DNA from 2 places in the Blautia sp. HCP3S3_B11 genome. Region 1 is predicted to be linked to the other one. Evidence: riboswitches for the same ligand, from Rfam matches in the RefSeq annotation. Region 1 holds a riboswitch; the other holds the start of a gene.
What was found. A riboswitch is a leader RNA that binds a small molecule or an ion and turns the genes downstream of it on or off. The one in region 1 is predicted to bind thiamine pyrophosphate.
Positions count from the first base shown of each region.

Region 2: linked by a shared signal. The riboswitch ahead of thiW (energy coupling factor transporter S component ThiW) and the one ahead of thiS (sulfur carrier protein ThiS) in region 1 are both predicted to bind thiamine pyrophosphate.

Region 1 covers NZ_JBQHVP010000023.1:28,456-35,648, reverse strand. The annotation lists gene thiC (phosphomethylpyrimidine synthase ThiC) at 300-1,610, shown strand; gene ACTNC0_RS15815 (thiamine phosphate synthase) at 2,059-2,643, opposite strand; gene thiH (2-iminoacetate synthase ThiH) at 2,624-3,868, opposite strand; gene ACTNC0_RS15805 (thiazole synthase) at 3,923-4,726, opposite strand; gene thiS (sulfur carrier protein ThiS) at 4,831-5,034, opposite strand; TPP riboswitch at 5,388-5,496, opposite strand; gene ACTNC0_RS15795 (DUF6320 domain-containing protein) at 5,534-7,193, opposite strand, start outside.
Region 2 covers NZ_JBQHVP010000026.1:5,136-12,328, reverse strand. The annotation lists gene ACTNC0_RS16585 (threonine aldolase family protein) at 1-676, opposite strand, end outside; gene ACTNC0_RS16580 (helix-turn-helix domain-containing protein) at 714-1,355, opposite strand; gene ACTNC0_RS16575 (DUF3990 domain-containing protein) at 1,336-2,010, opposite strand; gene ACTNC0_RS16570 (DMT family transporter) at 2,206-3,072, opposite strand; gene ACTNC0_RS16565 (ribokinase) at 3,251-4,141, opposite strand; gene ACTNC0_RS16560 (hypothetical protein) at 4,223-4,561, opposite strand; gene ACTNC0_RS16555 (hypothetical protein) at 4,627-4,767, opposite strand; gene ACTNC0_RS16550 (DUF6783 domain-containing protein) at 5,034-5,138, opposite strand; TPP riboswitch at 5,169-5,272, shown strand; gene thiW (energy coupling factor transporter S component ThiW) at 5,332-5,919, shown strand; gene thiM (hydroxyethylthiazole kinase) at 5,849-6,640, shown strand; gene ACTNC0_RS16535 (MATE family efflux transporter) at 6,878-7,193, opposite strand, start outside.

The DNA of each region.
Region 1 (7,193 bases):
TCCCTGATAATTGTCAAGCAGATATTTGTAATTGAAGCAGAGAAATCACTTGATTCGACCAAAATATCTTCTTCATACTAATATATAAAAAATATATTTCTTCGGATATTTTTACGTTCATATATTGTCATACAGATCACTTCCCCATCTTAATTATTACGACAGACCGGGGGCACCACTCTCTGTCACATCGCAAAAGTTTACCCGAAAACTTACGAATATGCGCAGGTGCAAGTCCCTGCTATATGCAGGAGGCGCAGTTCATTTAGAAGCCCACAGTGCAGGGCAAGGAGGAAAAAATGACACAGTACACAACACAGATGGACGCAGCGCGTCACGGAATCATCACACCGCAGATGGAAATCGTAGCAGAGAAAGAACATTTTGATGTGGAAGAATTAAGAGAACTGATTGCAAAAGGGCAGGTCATTATCCCATGCAATAAGAATCATAAATGCATCAGTCCAAGCGGTGTCGGTGCAAAGCTGACTACCAAAATCAATGTAAATTTAGGTGTTTCCAGAGACTGGAAAGACGTTGATATGGAATATGAAAAGGTACATTCTGCCGTAGAAATGGGTGCAGAAGCAATCATGGATCTCAGCTCTTACGGTGACACCAGAAGCTTCCGCCGCAAACTCACTTCCGAATGTCCGGCAATGATCGGCACCGTTCCGATCTACGATGCAGTTGTATATTACCACAAAGCTCTTGGCAAAATCACTTCCGAAGAGTGGATCGATATCGTTCGTATGCATGCAGAAGATGGTGTTGATTTCATGACTATCCATTGTGGTATGAATCGTGCAACTGCAGCACGTTTTAAGCAGAATAAACGTCTCATGAATATCGTTTCCAGAGGCGGTTCTATTATGTTCGCATGGATGGAAATGACAGGAAAAGAGAACCCATTCTATGAACATTTTGATGAAATTCTTGATATCTGCAGAGATTACGATATCACCTTAAGTCTCGGTGATGCATGTCGTCCGGGATGTCTTGCTGATGCAACAGATACTGCCCAGATTGAAGAGCTGATCACTCTTGGCGAACTCACAAAACGTGCATGGGCTAAGGATGTTCAGGTTATGATCGAAGGTCCTGGACATATGCCAATGAACCAGATTTCAGCCAACATGGAAATCCAGAAAACACTGTGCCATGGTGCTCCTTTCTATGTACTTGGACCGCTCGTAACAGATGTTGCTCCTGGATATGATCACATTACATCTGCAATCGGAGGAGCTATTGCTGCATATTCAGGAGCTGCATTCCTGTGCTATGTAACTCCTGCTGAGCATCTTCGTCTGCCAAATGCGGCTGATGTAAAAGAGGGTATTATCGCAGCTAAAATCGCAGCCCATGCAGCTGATATTGCAAAAGGAATTCCTGGTGCTGCCGATTGGGATTACAAGATGAGCGAAGCCAGAAAACGCCTTGACTGGGAAGAAATGTTCAAACTCAGCATGGATCCGGAGAAAGCAAGACGCTATCGTGCAGAAGCAAAGCCAGAAAAAGAAGATACCTGCAGTATGTGTGGTAACTTCTGTGCTGTAAAGAATACAAATCGTATTCTGGATGGAGAAATCGTTACTATTTTTGATGAATGATTCCTTCTTTTAACTTCTTCATCTTTACAGCATTTTTCTGCCAATCGGATATTCGTAATCCGCTTTTGCTACGTGGCTCTACACCAAATAACTGCTCCGCAGTTTATCAGGAGAGGCTTGTACCTCTCCTGATACAAGCAAGTCCCACCCACTGCTCATTGCTCTTCGCAGTTGAAGCAGGGGACTTACTTGATTCCGTTAAATAAATCTGATAATAAATAAAAGCCACATTTTCAAATTACTTTATTCATTAGTAATCGTAGAATAAATGTGGCTTTTATATTTCTATATACGCATAATTATATCTGAAAAATCTTTATTTTTTATCCATATGATTTCCGTTTATATCACAGAAATAGTCCAAAACTAACGCTCTCTTATTTAACCAGATCAAGCAAAATTTCTTCCATTTGTTTCAAATATTCATACAGCTTAATACGTTCTTTTACTATATTTTCATCATATCAGACATAATACATCCACCAGCAGCACCTCGTGCTATCACTTCAGATATCTGCTCTGTTCCTGGATGGATTCCACCTATTGCATACACCGGAATCGTCACAGAATCACAAACATCCCCAAGAAACTTCAGTCCTCTTGGCGGAAGTCCTTTTTTACAATTAGTTGTATAAATGTGACCGGCTGTAAGGTAAGTTGCACCCAATTTCTGCGCTTCCAGTGCATCTTCTACAGAATGAACTGAACATCCAATTTCCCGGAAATTCTCAAGTTTTCCTTGGTATTCTTTCAGAAGAAATAACGGAAGATGGATAAAAGGATGTTCCAGTTTTCTGGCTGTATTTATATAAGTATGAAGCATACAGGGAACATCATATTCCCGGCAGATGTTCAATATTTTCTCTGCCAGAAGAAGATATTCTCCCTCCGGCAGATCTTTTTCTCTCAGTATTATTGCTTTAGGATGACAATTGCATACTCTTTCTATCTGCTCCGGAAAAGGACGTTCACACAGAGATCTGTTGGTCACCGCAATCACATTTTTATAAAAATCAGAGGTACACATAATCATTCATAACCGGCTGAAGATTATGATCCAGAAGCGCTTGATAAACCTCATTTACAGATCTTCCGTCAGAAATCTCAAACTGGTCATCTCCTTTATCTTCTATGTCTTCCACATGGCTTCCGATTCCTGTACTTACGCCAGCTGATATCTTTGTTGCCGCGATACTTACCAGATTATCTCTCACACGCTCGCATTCTCTTGTAGAAACAGTAATGCTTGCAAATGGCATAAATAATCGATATGCACATACTACCTGAAGCAGCTGTGGCTCATGTACATCCATCGGATTGATCCTGTCATTATTAATGATCGGACGAAGTCTCGGACAGGAGAAAGCAATCTCTGCATGAGGATATTTTCGCTGAAGCAACCATGCATGATATCCCGTTGCAAAGGCATCTTTCCGGAAATCATCAAGTCCCAGAAGTGCTGCAAATCCTACGCCTCGCATTCCACCTTTTAATGCACGTTCCTGCGCATTCAGACGATATGGAAAAATACGTTTATGTCCTGCCAGATGCAGAGTCTCATACTTATCGGAATTATATGTTTCCTGAAAAACAGTTACATAATCTGCTCCGCATTCATGCAGATACGCATACTCATCAGAGTTCATCGGATATACTTCAAGACCAATAACTTTGAAATATTTTCTTGCAATTTTACATGCTTCTCCAATATATTTTACGTCCGATTTCGCTCTGCTTTCTCCTGTCAGAATCAGAATTTCCTGTAGTCCTGTCTTTGCGATTGCAGCCATTTCTTTATCGATTTCTTCTTCATTTAACTGTGCCCTGCGAATCTTGTTATGGCAGTTAAATCCACAATAAATACAATAATTTTCGCAGTAATTAGCGATATAAATCGGTGTAAACATATATACACTGTTTCCAAAATGTTTTCTTGTTTCTATCTGTGCTGCCTGTGCAATCTCTTCCAGCAACGGCAATGCTGCCGGAGAAAGCAATGCCTGAAAATCTTTCAAAGTACGGTTATCATGCGCCAATGCCCTGCGCACATCTGCTGCCGTATATTTATCATAATCATATTCCTGCATTGCGGCGACTACCTGCTCCATTACATCTGACTCTTCCAGAACTTCCATTCCAGGAAGATATTTCATATGATCGATTCTGTTTTTTTTCATGTCCTCCAGAATCACTTCATTTACAATACTTTCATTAAAATGTTCCCCGTGTTCTGGAATTGTTTTTGTTTCTGCTTCCATCTTATATTTCCTCCAAATTTATGTAATATGTTATATATACTAAATAAAAATATCTTAATCATGAAGGAATCCCGTCAGCGGAGAAGATGCACTGCCGCCTTTGTCTAATGTACGGCCAAGACCAGACAGATAAGCACTTCTTCCTGCTTCAATAGCTTTCTTAAATGCTTCTGCCATCACCTGTACATCTCCGGCTGTTGCAATCGCAGTATTTGCCATTACTGCTGAAGCTCCCATCTCCATAGCTTCGCACGCCTGGGAAGGTCTTCCGATTCCTGCATCTACAATGATTGGAAGGTCAATCTCATCAATCAGAATCTGTATAAATTCTTTTGTGCAGAGACCTTTATTTGATCCAATCGGAGAGCCCAGCGGCATGATACAGGCTGCTCCTGCGTTTACCAGATCTCTTGCAACATTTAAATCAGGATACATATACGGCATTACCACAAAGCCTTCTTTTACAAGAATCTCTGTTGCTTTGATTGTCTCATAATTATCCGGAAGAAGATATTTAGAATCATGCATAACTTCAATCTTTACGAAATCTCCGCATCCGATCTCTCTTGATAATCTGGCGATACGGACTGCCTCCTGTGCATTTCTTGCTCCTGATGTGTTCGGAAGCAAGGTCACATTCTTTGGAATATAATCCAGAATATTTGCAAGTCCGCCTTCATTTGCGCGACGTAAAGCCAGTGTAATAATCTGTGCATCCGCTTTTTCAATACATGCTTTCACCAGATCCAGTGAAAATTTACCTGATCCCAGAATAAAACGGGAGGTAAATTCATGTCCTCCTAAAACTAATTTGTCCTCGTATTTCTTTTCATTATTTGTGTTTGCAATTGTACTCATTATTTATGTCCTTCTTTCCTGAAATATCATAGTTATTTAATATCTGCATAGATGAGACCAATATCCTCTCTTCACTTTCTCTGCCTGATTAAGACTAATTTGTCTTAGCAGCTTCCGCCACCCATAAAGCTTACTATTTCCATTACGTCTCCATCCTTCAAAACAGTGCTCACATATTCTGTTTTTGGCAGAATTTCTTCATTTAACTCTACTGCGATCTGACTGATCACATATCCATTCTGTTCCAGATATTCTTTCACAGAAAATACACCCGGCAGTTCTTTTTTCGTTCCGTTTACTGTAAACATGTTCTTCTCCTTTCCCGGAAATAAATGGGAGTAAAACAGACATTTTTCCATATTTTCATATCAACGGAACAATATGGAAGAATTTCCAATAGTATAAAAAAGGAGTCCACAAAAGAATGTACCCGCGGTGGTGCACCCCTTCATGAACTCTGTTCACTCTCATTTTTCCAATATTCAATTCAAGTCTACTAACAAGTTGTTTTCTCAAACAATCCTGTTGATACACTATAGCAATTCCACAAAATAATGCAAATTGCTGTAGTTACTGTTCATTTTATATTCGGTAACTACTCCTGTTTCAGATAGATATCATATAGCCACATAAAAAAGGAGATACCAAAGTATCTCCCGTAAATTCACTATCATATACGTTCCTACGTTGGCATTATCCAAATCAGGTATAAGGGTCGAAGTTGATAACTTCCTCTCAGCCTGCTGTCACAAGCTCCCCTGTTCTTTTACAGTAATAAAGTATAATATTTTGCAGTCCACATGTCAACTACATTCTAAGTTTTTTATGAAACTCCTGCAGAGTATCTTTGAGACAGAAAATAAATAATGCCGCCACAGTGAGAAAACTAATCCCCGCACAGACAACCGAAGGATATACCAATCTCACAATTCCCGTCCATACAAGAACTATTGGAATCAGTCCCGCAACACCTGCCTGAACAAGATAAAACAAGTATTCTTCCCGTTCCAGACGGTTCACTTTTGCAATTACAGGAATGGAAAACTGTACCGCCAATGCCCCAAAAGGAAGAACAAAATCTACAGACCAGCCTCTCCATCCGATAAACCAATCCCATAGAATTGCTATCACAGATATAATCAATAGCTGCCACATTTCATTCTTAAGAATGTTCCTTCTTTTAAAATACGCCACCATAACTACCAGCCAGGCACAGGCACATCCCGCACCTGCAAACCAGAACCAGTTTAACATACCGGCGGTCATAAAATTAATCACCCCACAGGCCACTGCTATCGCCAGACACAGAAAGCTGAAAGTCTGAACAATTCTCTGGTTCTCTTTCTTCTCCAGTTTCTGTTTCTCCCCATATCCTGGAAATTCATTCTTCAGTTCCCGATGAACAACCTGTTCTTCACCAAGCATTCTCTGAAAATTTCTCTGAATACTGTTATCCGGTATCTTGGAAGTAAATCCCAGAACCATTTCATCTCCATAAGAACAGGAACACATCTGGAGTGAATTGGTACTGGCAAATATCCCAAAATGCTGAATGCATTCTTTATACTCTTCCGGAAGACGGATAATACCAATATTAGAATAAACTGCAGTAATACTTCTGCTTCCCAGATTAGCGCCTATTATCAGGAAATATTTCTTAAGCTCCAGCGGAACAGCTCTCACAAAAGGATTCTTTTCGATTCTTACATAGCCATTCATATGCATGGCAATTTTATCTTTCACAAGTTCCTGCTCAAACTGCCTTTTTACATCTGCTACTACTTCTTCAAAGGTTGTTGTTTCTGAAAATGTATATCCGACTTCAATCCAGCCAAAGAAGTTTGTCATGGACTGAGACGGAAAATAATTTCTCAGATTCACCGGTATCATTAATGTTACCGGTCGTTTCTGCTGGTTTTTCGGAATTTCTTCTCTGATAGAACATAACATCATTGCAGTTAACAATACTGTGATAGAAGCACCATAAGAACGCGCCTTCTGATGAATATCCTTCACCGAAAGAACCACCTCTGTGATATGCATATCTGAATGAACCAGCTTCTCACCTTTCAGCTTCACTGCTGTCTCTTTCTTCTCTTTATTCTTTGGCATATCAGAAGAATAATACTGCGAAAAACTGTCCTCTTCTTTATCTCCATGAGTGACTTCTTCTGCATTTTCTATTCGCGGAAGATCGTCCTGCGGATGAGCCAGAATAAGATAATTCTGCACCAGTTCCTGCAAAAAATGCATTGCTCCGGTGCCGTCTGTCAATGCATGAAACACCTCGAAGTTAATCCTGTCTTTATCATAAGTCACCTGAAATAAAAGAGATTTTTTATCCGGAATATACAGGCGGCTGCATGGCGGTTCTGTCTCCTGTTTTACAACCGCTCTGATATCTCTGTGTTCCAGATAAAACCAGAACAATCCTTTTCGCAAAACTGCCTGAAACAATGGATATTTC
Region 2 (7,193 bases), on a different contig from region 1:
CTTCGCCGAATAATGCCCCACATTTCGTACCACCAATATAAAATGCATCACAAAGCTCTGCCAGATCCGATAACGTCACATCATTCTCCGGACTTACCAGTGCATAGGCAAGACGTGCTCCATCCACATAAAGCGGCAGATGATTTGCCCGACATACTTTACTGATTTCGGTTAACTCCTCTTTTGAATACAAAGTTCCATACTCTGTCGGCTGAGAAATATATACCATTCCAGGCATTACCATATGCTCATAGTTGGCATCATCATAGAAATCCTTTACCATCTTTTCAATCTGCGCCGCTCTGATTTTCCCATCCTTCTGCGGTAATGTCAGTACTTTATGACCACCAAATTCAATCGCTCCTGATTCATGTGTCGCAATATGTCCTGTCTCTGCCGCTACAACTCCCTGATAAGATTTCAGTAGTGCATCGATCACCGTTGCATTCGTCTGAGTTCCACCCACTAGCAGAAATATATCTGCATCCGGTGCATTACAAGCTGTTCTGATCTTCTCTTTCGCACTCTCTGTATAAGGATCCAACCCATATCCTACAGTCTTCTCCAGGTTTGTCTCCACCAGTTTCTGCATAATCGCAGGATGTGCGCCTTCCATATAGTCACTGGCAAAATATAAACGTAACACCTTATTGTTTTCATTATCTGTATTATTCATCTTTTATTTTTGTCCTCTCTTTTTCTGCCTGATCCGGTCAAACCTTTTCCATCAGTTCCTCTATCTCACAACATAAAACTTTTGCCAGACGAAGCAACGTTTCTGTCTGTGCCCTATTAATATTCTTCTGTCTTTGTTCATACTGTTGAATCGTGCGTACCGAAATACCGGACATTGCAGACAGTTCTGACTGACTAAGCCCTGCCAGTTTTCGTAAATCTTTCAATTTGGTATCCGGATTTGCAATACGATATAACTCATTCAGACGATCTGTCAGTTGCCTGATATCCATCTCATGATATGGTTCATAAAGCATTCGTATTTCCTGAATAGGAATCGCATTCTCAATATCCGAGAACGCCAGTCCTGTATCCCATTGATAATAGGCAAGTACCCATCCGGTCCAGTACTCCTGACTTCTATTATACGAATACCTACTCATAACCGAAGGAAACTTTTTCCCGGCTTCCCCAAGCACTGCATAAGCAATCTCAACTCCCGATTTTCCGGCAATTACAGAACAGTCTCCATTCTCAAATCGAAAGGCCATTTCACTGGTCAGGAAATATTTCCATGCAGTTTCTATCGAATTATCAAGATCGTTCACCAGATAGTCCAACATCCCCGCCAGATTTTTCTGCGCATTAGAAAGGTAACTCTTATCGTAAGCGTGGATCATCTGCTTTCATCTCCTCATCCAGAATTGTTGTTATATACAAATCTCCCCGCTGTCTGCGATTTCTTTCCACGTCAAAATACTGACGCCGGGCAGATTTATCACGGAAAGATTTCTTCTTATACCATTCTCTGCAATCTGCGGTTTCATATCCCAGAAATTCTAACCTCGCAAATGCCTGCCTGCTTTTTAATACAAACTGTTGCCCTAATTTTCCCAGACGCATGGCGTTCGATAATTGTCTGTAAGAAATTGCACCATTAATAAAATCAGATGCAAAAGAAAAATAGCTGTCATCTGCACGGTATCCAATAATGATATCATATGACAGGTAATCTAAATGACAGTTTTGTATCAAATACTCTTTTGCTTCAGCTGCAAGAGGTGTGGATACATCAAATTCCCGATTTTCCAACAGGATTGTCAGCCAATGCAGCATTGTATAGTCTTTATTCAGGTTTAAAATCGAAAGTCCTTCACATTCCATTTTATACTGATTTGAATAGCCATTGTGGTCTATCCCAACACCCCATTCTTTCACCATATTGGGATTCTCCGTACAGTAAAAACCTATACCATAGTCATTATAGGGTTTTCCATATCCGTATTTTGGTTTTTCTATGATATGATCCGAACCATGATAAATTATTTTTTCCATAGACACCTCCTGTCATTAATATACTCCTGTAGGAGTATAAATTCAATATAAAAAAGGTTACTATCTATAATCAGATAGTAACCAAAACTTACTGTTTACTCCGTTCTCAGTAACAGCCAAAATTTCTCTAAAAAAACCTTTATATATGAGCTGGAAAGTGGGCTCTCTTTTTTTGTATCCATAACCAAACACACTCTAGTGCGCCATCTTCATATTGTAAATAAATGTTCCTAAAGATGCGAGAATGATCAACGCATATCCCGTAAAACTGTATTTATCCGGAATCTCCCCAAACAGGAAGAATCCCAGCAACGTTGCAAAAATAATCTGCGAATAATCAAAAATAGAAATTTTTCCAGCTGGTGCATAAGTATAAGCCGCCGTAATTGTAAACTGCCCACCTGCAGCAAACAGCCCGGCCATCAGTAATGTGACAAGCTGTTTCATACTCATCGGCGTAAAATGAAATACCATCCATGGAACCACCGACAGACAGGAGAAGAAGGAAAAGTAAAACACAATGACCGGTCCCTTCACACCATGCGTTCCAAGCACACGAACCATCGTATACGCAATTCCAGCTCCAAGTCCACCGCACACTCCAATCAGTGCCGGTATCAGTGCTGCATTATGAAATCCCGGCTTCACCACAAACAGACAGCCGATAAATGCCAACGCCACACAAGCTGCCTGCGCTGGTTTAATTTTCTCCTTTAACAACAAGAAAGAAAAAATAATTGCAAAAAACGGAGACAACTTATTCAAAATCGAAGCATCTGCCACCAATAAATGATCGATCGCGTAAAAGTTACAAAGAATCCCCAACGTACCGCAGACGCAACGAAGAACCAACGGTCCCCAATATTTCTTATCAACCTTCGGTGCCGTACGATTTTTGCACAAAATAATCGCCGCAAACACCGCCGCCACCAGATTTCTAAAAAAGCTCTTCTCCACTGACGGCAAATCACCTGCCAGACGCACACTCACATTCATACAAGCAAAGAAAAACGCCGACAGGATGATCATTATCATACCCTTTATGTAATTTTCCTGTTTCATCAGATTTAACCTGCCTTTCTGTCCTGACATTTTACATATTACGTTTCAGTCTAAACTACTTACAAACACTGCTATAATATATGCAACCTGTCTTTTACCCGTTAATCATAACACGAACCGAAGATTCGGTACAGATATAAATAGCGTCAGGCGGATATTCACAATTGAAACAAAGGACTTACTTGATTCCCAGTTCCTTTTTTACTTCCTTAATTTCCGGAATAGACGGTGTCGCTCCCGGTCTTGAAACTGCAATGGAAGATGCCTTTGCAGCCATTCTCAAAGCTTCCTGAATGCTTCTTCCTTCGATAGTTGCCGCAATAAAGTATCCTGTAAACGTATCACCGGCCGCTGTGGTATCCACCGCTTTTACCTTAAAAATATCCTGGAAAACTTTCTCTTTCCCATCATAATAAACTGCCCCATCACTGCCCAATGTCAGTACAAAACAGGCATTTGGGAATTTCTCTGCCATGGCATCCAGAATCTGATCTTTATCTTTAAATCCGGTAATCTGCTCTCCTTCAATTTCATTCAAAAGAAACAGATACACCTTACTAAGATCGCAGGTACTCAGCTTATCATCAAACGGTGACGGATTCATTACAATTTTCATCTTTTTCTCATAAGCCTGGTCAATAATATAGTCCAGCATATTGATTTCATTCTGTAAAATCAGGTAATCGCCCTCTCCGAAATCTGCCAGAACTTCATCCACAAATTCCTTCGTCTGCATCTGATTAGTTCCACCATAAAGAATAATACAGTTCTGCGCATTCTTATCTACCTGAATCATGGTATGACCGCCTTTTACCGGCATTCTGCGGATATATCTGGTATCTACCCCTGCTTCCTTACATGCATCCAGAAGAATATCCCCATCTGTTCCAACAATCCCGGCATGATAAACAGGAACTCCCGCCTTTGCCAGAGCAATAGACTGGTTCAGTCCCTTTCCGCCGCTGAAAACTTCCAGCTTAGACGAATGCTGAGTCTCACCGCCTACAATAATGTGGTCCACAGAATATACATAATCCACATTTAATGAGCCATAGTTTAATACCTTCATGTAAAAATCCCTCCATTTATTTCGTTTTTACCGTACAAAATTTATCTGAACAGTGTTTATATCTATATTATGTTGTGCAAGTCAACTTCCGTCAACATTATTTTTCCTCCTGTCTGCCCTCGTCCATACCAACACATTTGTCAAAAATTCATCCGTTCCCAAAATCCTCTCATCCATAATCTGGCATATCCGCGAAACAAGATACGGGTAACCGCTTGTATAATCATAAATCAGCTGACTGATTTCCCGGATATTCATTCCCGTCTGATAATCCTGCTCATATTCATTCAGCATGCTTTCAATATCTTTAACTGAAAAGCTCATGTCCAGACGAAAATCTACTGCTATATTCCATGGACTGTTATACTTTGATTCCTCCTGTGGATGCAGTTTTAGTTTTAAAGTTTTTACATCATACACACCTGCCAGAACCACTGACTGAAATGTAGAATCCTTCCCCTGCTGCCATTTCAGATATTTCTCTCTCAGCAGTCCGAGAAAAGAAAGAAAAATGTGATTTTCATTCCAAGCGAACGCATTGGAAACTTTTCAGAAAGAGGGCTGCTCCAGTCATTTACAGTTTTCTCCGGAACACAAGTTCCTGTAATGCAAAATTTTTTTGCCATGACCGTATCCTCCTGACCTTAGTTTACAGACCAGGCGAATATGCACAATTCGCCTTCGCTGCTTGTTTGATTTGAGTCAATCGGATATTCGCAATCCGCTTTCGCTACTTGCTCATAACCGAATAACTGCTCCGCAGTTTATCAGGAGGGGCTTGTACCCCTCCTGATACAAGCAAGTCCCACCCACTGCTTATTGCTTCTCGCAATTGAAGCAGGGGACTTACTTGATTCGGTTAAATTGTAACACGAACCAAAACCAGTTACAATCATCTCTCATTGACTTTTCCATACTGTTGTGTTACCCTAGAGCGTGTTTGAAAAAGGCTTTCTACAAGATATGCGTCACAATTTATGGGAGATTTTTCAAACACGCTCTAACAGCAGTAAAAAATTTGCATATGGATAATAACAACGGGAGCCTGTGTAACAGGCTGAGAGGAAGATATATCTTCGACCGCACCTGATATGGATAATGCCAGCGTAGGGAATGTATGAATGAATCGAAATCTGCCAGTGTATTATTCCGGCAGATTTTTTATATTCCACAACTTAAGGAGGTTCACAATGAACACAGACAGAGCAAAAACATTCCGAATGGTCATGCTCGCCATGATGGTTGCCATCGGCGTAGTCATTTCACCAATTCTGAGAATCGAGGGAATGTGCCCGACCGCACACCTGATCAACATCGTCTGTTCCGTACTTCTGGGACCATGGTATTCACTTCTGTGTGCCACTCTCATCGGAATTATCCGTATGATGTTTATGGGTATCCCACCACTGGCACTGACAGGTGCCGTATTCGGTGCATTTTTATCCGGTGTTTTCTACCGCGCATCCCATGGAAAAATCATCTGCGCAGTGATCGGTGAAATCTTCGGAACCGGCATTATCGGTTCTCTGGTTTCCTATCCTGTCATGGCATTTCTTATGGGAAGAAGTGGACTGAACGCATTCTTTTACACACCAATGTTTCTGGCAGCAACCTGCATGGGCGGTACCATCGCCTACTTCTTCCTGAAAGCATTAAGCCACTCAGGAATGCTTGCCAAATTTCAGCAAAGCCTTGGAGCAAAAGTATATGATCGAAAATCAGACAAGAACCAGACAACTTACCAGAGCAGCACAGCCGCTGATTCACTGCATCACTAATCCGATTTCTATCCATGACTGTGCCAATATCATCCTGGCGGCAGGAGGCCGCCCAATCATGGCAGAACACCCTGCGGAAGTAGCCGAAATCACCAGCCACGCGCAGGCACTGGCATTAAACCTCGGGAACATCACCGATGCCCGTATGGAGTCCATGCCGAAATCCTTAAAAACTGCTGGCATCATTCACATTCCAGTCATGCTCGATCTGGTAGGAACTGCATGTAGCACTCTTCGCTATGAATTTGCGCAAAAACTTATGAGCATTCATATGCCAGAACTTCTAAAAGGAAATATGTCCGAACTCCTTGCGATGTCCGGACAGACCGCTCACGCGATCGGTATCGACGCAGGTACACAGGATACGCTCACAGACGCCAACCGTTTCCACCTGCTGGAACTCTTCCAGGAAAAAGCAGCTCAGTGGAACACCACACTCCTTATTACCGGAAAAGAAGATATGGTTGTCTCAGCCGACAAATGTACATTCATTACGCGCGGCACTCCTGCCATGTCGCAGATTACCGGAACCGGATGTATGCTTGGAATGATCTGTGCTACTTATCTGGCAGTTACCGATCCGTTCACTGCTGCCGTATCTGCTGCTACAGAATTTGGCATTGCCGGGGAAAAAGCAGAAAAAAACAGCTCCGGTCCCGGAAGTTTCCAGGTGGAACTGTTCGATCAGTTTTATAATCTTGCACCGCAGGATATTTTTTAGCCGAATCAAGTAAGTCTCTCCGAATAAACTGCATAACAGTTATTCCGTGTAAAACTATGTATTGAAAGCGACTTAAAAATACCCCCTTATCTAAAAAAGTCCTTCCAGATGCTTCAGATAAATTCTTATCTCGTTAATCTCGGAAGGACTTTTTCTTTTACTAAAATAAAAAATTTCTTATTCTGTATGCTTTTATAACATTTAACTTTTGCTACTCTATTATATCTCTTAAGTTTCTTACGCTTCTACTCCACGCATCTTCGCCAACTCTTTTCTGGCAAACACAATCGCCAGCACAAATGCCGCAGCATCAGCGATCGGACCTGCATACATCACGCCATCAATTCCCATAAATAACGGGAAGATAACAATCAATGGCAACAGGAAAATTACCTGTCGTGTCAGCGACATAACAATACCCAGCTTCGCTTTTCCAATAGATGTAAAGAATCCGGATGACATTGGCTGAATTCCATTTGCAAATGTCATAAACATAAAGATTTTCAGATAACGTTCCGCAAACTGGAAATACAACTCACTTCCTGTTCCAAAA